Regions from separate parts of the Priestia sp. 10L35 genome, predicted to be linked through region 2. Evidence: a T-box and tRNA genes for the amino acid it is inferred to sense, from the RefSeq annotation. Region 2 holds a T-box; the other holds one or more tRNA genes.
The links. The T-box of region 2 lies ahead of ileS (isoleucine--tRNA ligase). A T-box ahead of a tRNA ligase gene usually reads a tRNA of that ligase, here a tRNA-Ile.

Region 1 (3,408 bases), 240 kb from region 2:
CAATTGCTCTTGGTCAGGCAAAGGCAGAGCTGATTCGTATGGGAGAGTTTGCGACGCTTGGGTTGGAAGAGGCAAACGGCTATTTAAAAACACGTCAGCCTCAACATGCTGATGCTACTATGCAAATTGAAAATGCGATTAATAATCTGGATAAAAAAATTACTGATTATTTAGTGCTGTTATCCCGCTCTTCAATGTCAGAAGCAGAAAGTGAGGAACATTCGGTTCTTCTAGATACAGCACGAGATATTGAGCGTATTGGCGATCATTTTGAGAACATTATTGAGCTTGTTGATTATCAAATTACGAACAAAGTAAAGATGACCAAAGAAGCTAATAACGATTTAGCTGATATGTTCGAATTGACTATTCTAACAGTTAAAGAAGCTGTCTCTTCTTTAGAAAAAGTGGATAGAGAAAAAGCAGTACAAGTCATTCAAAAAGAAGAACAGATTGATGCGATGGAGCGTCTACTTCGTAAGAAGCACATTTTACGTCTAAATGAAAACATTTGTACAGGATCTGCTGCTATTGTTTTTGTGGATATTATTAGCAACTTAGAACGGGTCGGGGATCATGCGGTTAATATTGCGGAAGCGGTACTGGGCGATCGTTATGCAAAGACCTATTCACAGGTAAAATAAAGAAAGACCTTGCTTAAGCAAGGTCTTTCTTTATAGGTGTAGTTATTGTATGATAAATAGTAATACTAAAAAGGATAGGTGCGAACGTGGCTATTTTATGTTGGGCATTAATTATCGTTAGCTTTGTTGTATCGTTTGTTGGGTTGGTTTATCCCATCATCCCAAGCGTGCTATTTGTAGCTCTAGGATTTGTTATATACGGTTTATTTTATGATTTCAGCTCCTATAGCTGGTTATTTTGGGTGATACAAGGATTGTTAGTTGTGGCACTTTTTTTAGCAGACTATATAGCTAATATTATTGGTGTGAAAAAATTCGGAGGCACTAGAGCAGGTGTTTGGGGAAGTACAGTTGGGCTGCTTGTAGGTCCGTTTGTCATTCCGGGATTTGGAATTATTTTAGGGCCGTTTATCGGAGCGATTGTAGGAGAACTGCTTGTTCATCGGACCACAATTAGCAACGCAGTAAAAATTGGAGTAGGTTCGGTTATTGGCTTTTTTAGTGGCGCTATTTCAAAAGGATTTATTCAACTGCTGATGATTGCCTATTTTTTATACGCTGTTTTAAAATAATATATTGACTTTAGGCTAGAAACATGTTAAATTTTTAATGTCGCTAGTAAATGTTATATTGTTCCACAGTAGCTCAGTGGTAGAGCTATCGGCTGTTAACCGATCGGTCGTAGGTTCGAGTCCTACCTGTGGAGCCATGGCGGTGTAGCTCAGCTGGCTAGAGCGTACGGTTCATACCCGTGAGGTCGGGGGTTCGATCCCCTCCGCCGCTATTTTCCAATTTACGTTTGTGGCATACATAATTCATATTGTTCCACAGTAGCTCAGTGGTAGAGCTATCGGCTGTTAACCGATCGGTCGTAGGTTCGAGTCCTACCTGTGGAGCCATGTGGACCCTTAGCTCAGCTGGTTAGAGCAGACGGCTCATAACCGTCCGGTCGCAGGTTCGAGTCCTGCAGGGTCCACCATTTATAGGGTTGGAGGAATACCCAAGTCCGGCTGAAGGGATCGGTCTTGAAAACCGACAGGGGTGTTAAAGCCCGCGGGGGTTCGAATCCCTCTTCCTCCGCCATACTATTGTCTATTCAAAGCTTCTTTTGAGAAAAAGAAGCTTTTTTTATGTTTAAAAGAATAGCGAATGGGAATTAGGTAAATATAAATCATGGATTAGGAACTTTTTATTTGAAACAGTAGGGTAAATTTGCTAATCTAAACGTATATGGTGCTTTTGCGCCAAAATGCTTACATATTTTGAAGGAGGAATTATTCATGGCTTACAAATTACCAGAACTACCTTATGCATACGATGCACTGGAACCACATATCGACAAAGAAACAATGAATATTCACCACACAAAACATCACAACACATATGTTACAAATCTAAACGCTGCTGTTGAAGGCAAAGCGGATTTAGAAAGCAAAAGTATTGAAGAGTTAATTTCAAACTTAGATGCTGTTCCTGAAGATATCCGTACAGCAGTACGCAATAACGGTGGCGGTCATGCGAACCACTCATTATTTTGGACAATCCTTTGCCCTAACGGTGGCGGTGCTCCAACTGGTGAATTAGCAGACGCTATCGCTAGCAAATTCGGCAGCTTTGATCAATTCAAAGAAGAATTTGCAAATGCAGCTAAAACTCGCTTCGGTTCTGGCTGGGCTTGGTTAGTTGTAAACAACGGCGAATTAGAAGTAACAAGCACACCAAACCAAGATAGCCCATTAATGGAAGGCAAAACGCCAATTCTTGGTCTAGACGTTTGGGAGCACGCTTACTACTTAAATTACCAAAACCGCCGTCCAGATTACATTTCAGCATTCTTTAATGTTGTAAAATGGGACGAAGTTGCTAAGCGTTACGACGCTGCAAAATAAGCTAAAGACGTATTTAAGAGCCAGTAAAGTAATTATTACCTTTACTGGCTTTTTTGTTTTCCAATTCTTTTACATATCTCCTTTTCTTTTTCACACACTAGGTGTAGAAGAGAAAAGGAGTTTTTTGATATGCCTTTATTAAAAAAAGTAGTTGGAGATGTAGAAGTTAGTAAAGATTTACTTTTGCTTTTAATTATAGGCGGTCTTTATGCCTTGGCTATTTCAATTTCCAATTCGTTTGTTAACATTTATCTGTGGAAACAATCAGGCGAATTTTCGGATCTCGCTATTTATAATTTAGCGGTAGTGGTGCTTCAGCCGCTTACGTTTATTTTAGCAGGTAAATGGGCCAAACGAATTGACCGGGTTGTGGTTTTAAGGTTAGGTGTATCTTTTTTAGCTGTTTTTTATATCGCTGTATTAGTCAGTGGAGCTAACGCAGCCGAGTATTTAGTATTGCTTGGTGGACTGCTGGGTATAGGATACGGCTTTTATTGGCTAGCTTTTAATGTGCTAACTTTTGAAATTACAGAACCTGATACAAGAGACTTTTTTAACGGATTTTTAGGGATCTTAAACTCTTTTGCAGGGATGATTGGTCCTTTAGGAGCGGGCTTTGTTATTTCCGCTTTGTATGAATCACTTGGGTATAAAATTGTGTTTGGTGTATCGCTGCTATTGTTTATCGGTGCCGTTGTACTTAGTTTTTTTATTACAAGACGCGCAGCGGAAGGAGTATACAAATTTAAAGAAGTATGGGCTGAACGAAAAGTCAATAAAGACTGGAATCGAATATTGCAGGCTCATTTCTTTCAAGGGTTGCGTGAAGGTACGTTCATTTTTGTTGTATCCGTCATGGTATTTATTACGACGGG
Region 2 (3,408 bases):
CGTAAAATCATTCCGCCTATTGGCATGATTGATATTTCACCTCTTGTTGCAATCTTTTTATTGCGATTTGCTGAAAGAGGCGTGTATTCACTTAATAATGTGGTAGGTTTTATTTAAAAAAGGAATCGCTGGATTCCTTTTTTACATACCAATAGTAGGAGTAATAATATGTCTATTTATGAACATTTTAGGCAAGAAGAACATGGATTTATTGACCAGGTTCTTCAGTGGAAAGAAGATGTCCTACATCAATACAGCCCAAAATTAACGGACTTTTTAGATCCAAGAGAGCAGCAGATTGTGACAGCTATTGTCGGGACTGAAGGAGAGGTTCAAGTTTCATTTGATGGTGGACAACCGTTTGCTGAACGCAAGCGCGCGCTGCTATATCCGGATTACTATGTACCTCAAAGCGAAGATTTTCAGTTGCATATGTACGAGCTCAATTATCCTAAAAAGTTTGTGACAATTGAACATCCTCAAGTTCTTGGTTCGGCGATGTCCTTAGGACTGCGCCGTTCAAAATTTGGAGATATTTTGGTCGCGGGAGACGATATTCAGCTTGTAGCTGCAGAGGAAATTTCTTCTTATATCGAGATGAATTTAACATCAATTGGAAAAGCCAAAGTTTCACTTTCTTCTATTCAAAGAGAGCAGCTGCATGTGGTAAAAGAAGAGCTGATTGAACACGTTTATACAGTTTCTTCAATGAGGCTTGATGTTTTGCTGTCGACCATTCACAATTTATCAAGACAAAAAGTCCAGCCGTTTATTGCAAATGGAGCGGTAAAAGTAAATTTTAAAGTCATTGAACAGTCTTCTTTTGAATGTCATGAAGGTGATATTTTGTCGCTTCGTGGTCACGGCAGAAGTCGTATCGTTTCACTTGAAGGAAAAACTAAAAAAGAAAAATGGCGAATTGTTGTAGGAAAGCAGAAATAAAGAAATCTACTAGCAGGAAATTTTAAAAATATGTCGAATAAACCATTACTAATGATGTAATGAGACAACACGGAGGTGGCCTAGATGCCTTTAACCCCTTTGGATATTCATAACAAAGAGTTTAATCGCGGGTTTCGCGGATATGATGAAGATGAAGTAAATGAGTTTCTTGACCAAGTAATTAAAGACTATGAGCTAGTCATGCGTGATAAAAAGGAGTTAGAAGGAAGAGTATCTGAATTAACAGATCGTCTTGGACATTTTACTAACATCGAAGAAACATTAAATAAATCAATTTTAATTGCTCAAGAAGCAGCGGAAGATGTGAAGCGAAACGCTGAAAAAGAAGCGAAGCTCATTATAAAAGAAGCAGAAAAAAATGCGGACCGTATTATTAATGAAGCATTGTCTAAGTCTCGTAAAATTGCGATGGACATTGAGGAGACGAAAAAGCAGTCTAAAGTATTTAGAACTCGTTTCAAAATGTTAATCGAAGCACAGCTTGAAATGTTAAACAGCGACGACTGGGATCAGTTGATGGATTATGAGATGCCAGCGCTAGAAGAAAAAATTGACTAGTCAAGACATCATCTTGACTTCTCACGTTTTGTTGTCATATAATTTGGTAACAGATGAAATTTCATATCAAACAGTACGGAGACAGGGACAGTAGCTTTTTTAGTTTGTCAAAGCGAATCGAGGATGGTGTGAGCTCGATAACAAACAAAAAAGTGAAAATCACCCTAGAGTACCATTGCTGAACTGATGATAGTAAGCAGTGGCGGTTTATTCACGTTACGAATGCAAAGAGGATTTGCGTGCAGCAAATCTACTAGGGTGGTACCGCGGGAGGCCTTCTCGTCCCTTTTTGGGATGAGGAGGTCTTTTTGTTATGGTACAAAAAGATATGAAATTTACGTTTTTTTTGGAGGGTAAAACATGGAATATAAAGATACATTATTGATGCCAAAAACTGAATTTCCAATGCGTGGAAATTTACCAAACCGCGAGCCTAAAATGCAAGAACAGTGGGCTGAAATGAATATTTATGAAAAAGTACAAAAACGTACGGAAGGCCGTCCGCTATTTGTCCTGCATGATGGACCTCCATATGCGAATGGCGATATTCACATGGGACATGCATTAAATAAAATTTTAAAAGATTTTATCGTTCGCTATAAGTCGATGTCAGGCTTCTGCGCACCTTATGTACCAGGCTGGGATACACACGGTTTGCCAATTGAAACAGCTTTAACAAAAAATAAAAAAGTAAACCGCAAAGAAATGACGGTAGCTGAGTTCCGTAAGCTTTGCGAACAGTATGCTTGGGAACAAGTAAACGGCCAGCGTCAGCAGTTCAAGCGTTTAGGTGTACGCGGAGATTGGGATAATCCATATGTAACGCTTCAGCCCCAGTACGAAGCGCAGCAAATTAAAGTGTTTGGTGACATGGCGAAAAAAGGCTACATCTACAAAGGGTTAAAACCAGTGTACTGGTCCCCTTCAAGTGAATCTGCTTTAGCAGAAGCGGAAATTGAGTACTATGACAAACGTTCAGCTTCTATTTACGTAGCATTTAACGTAAAAGATGGTAAAGGTGTGCTTGAACAAGATGAAAAATTCATCATTTGGACGACAACACCATGGACAATGCCAGCTAACCAAGGGATTGCCGTCAATCCTGAGCTTCAGTACAGCGTAGTTGAAGCAGATGGAGCAAAATATGTAGTGGCAACTGAACTGATTGAAACAGTTGCTAAAGAAATTGAATGGGCTGACTATAAGACGCTTCGTAAGGTAAAAGGTTCAGAACTTGAGCGTGTAGTAGCTGAGCATCCAATCTACAAGCGTGATTCATTAGTTGTTCTTGGCGATCACGTAACAACGGATGCTGGTACTGGGTGTGTTCATACAGCACCGGGACACGGGGAAGACGACTTTATCGTTGGTCAAAAATACGGTTTGGAAGTTCTTTGTCCAGTCGACAGTAAGGGTCATATGACGAATGAAGCACCAGGATTTGAAGGGTTATTCTATGATAAAGCGAATAAGCCGATCACAGACAAACTAGAAGAAGAAGGCGCGCTGTTAAAATTAAGTTTCATTACCCACTCATACCCACATGACTGGCGTACAAAGAAACCAACAATTTTCCGTGCAACGGCACAGTGGTTTGCGTCTATTAAAGATTTCCGTGAAGATTTATTAAAAGCAGTAGAAAAAACAAAATGGGTGCCTACTTGGGGTGAAACGCGACTTTATAACATGGTGCGTGACCGCGGAGACTGGTGTATTTCTCGTCAACGTGCATGGGGCGTTCCAATTCCGGTATTTTATGCTGAAAATGATGAGCCAATCATTACGGATGAAACAATTGAACACGTATCAAATCTATTTAGAGAACATGGATCAAACGTATGGTTTGAGCGTGAAGCAAAAGACTTGCTTCCGGAAGGCTTTACTCAT

Region 1: it encodes a tRNA-Ile, which carries the amino acid that the T-box ahead of ileS (isoleucine--tRNA ligase) is inferred to sense. The anticodon was not compared.

The regions. Positions count from the first base shown of each region.
Region 1 covers NZ_JBFTKA010000001.1:377,207-380,614, forward strand. Annotated here, with positions in the region: gene AC1DEF_RS01910 (Na/Pi cotransporter family protein) at 1-644, shown strand, start outside; gene AC1DEF_RS01915 (DUF456 domain-containing protein) at 731-1,216, shown strand; tRNA gene AC1DEF_RS01920 (tRNA-Asn) at 1,279-1,353, shown strand; tRNA gene AC1DEF_RS01925 (tRNA-Met) at 1,355-1,428, shown strand; tRNA gene AC1DEF_RS01930 (tRNA-Asn) at 1,469-1,543, shown strand; tRNA gene AC1DEF_RS01935 (tRNA-Ile) at 1,547-1,623, shown strand; tRNA gene AC1DEF_RS01940 (tRNA-Ser) at 1,635-1,727, shown strand; gene sodA (superoxide dismutase SodA) at 1,925-2,533, shown strand; gene AC1DEF_RS01950 (MFS transporter) at 2,663-3,408, shown strand, end outside.
Region 2 covers NZ_JBFTKA010000001.1:615,374-618,781, forward strand. Annotated here, with positions in the region: gene AC1DEF_RS03195 (YggT family protein) at 1-117, shown strand, start outside; gene AC1DEF_RS03200 (YlmH family RNA-binding protein) at 169-942, shown strand; gene AC1DEF_RS03205 (DivIVA domain-containing protein) at 1,027-1,521, shown strand; T-box leader at 1,591-1,811, shown strand; gene ileS (isoleucine--tRNA ligase) at 1,882-3,408, shown strand, end outside.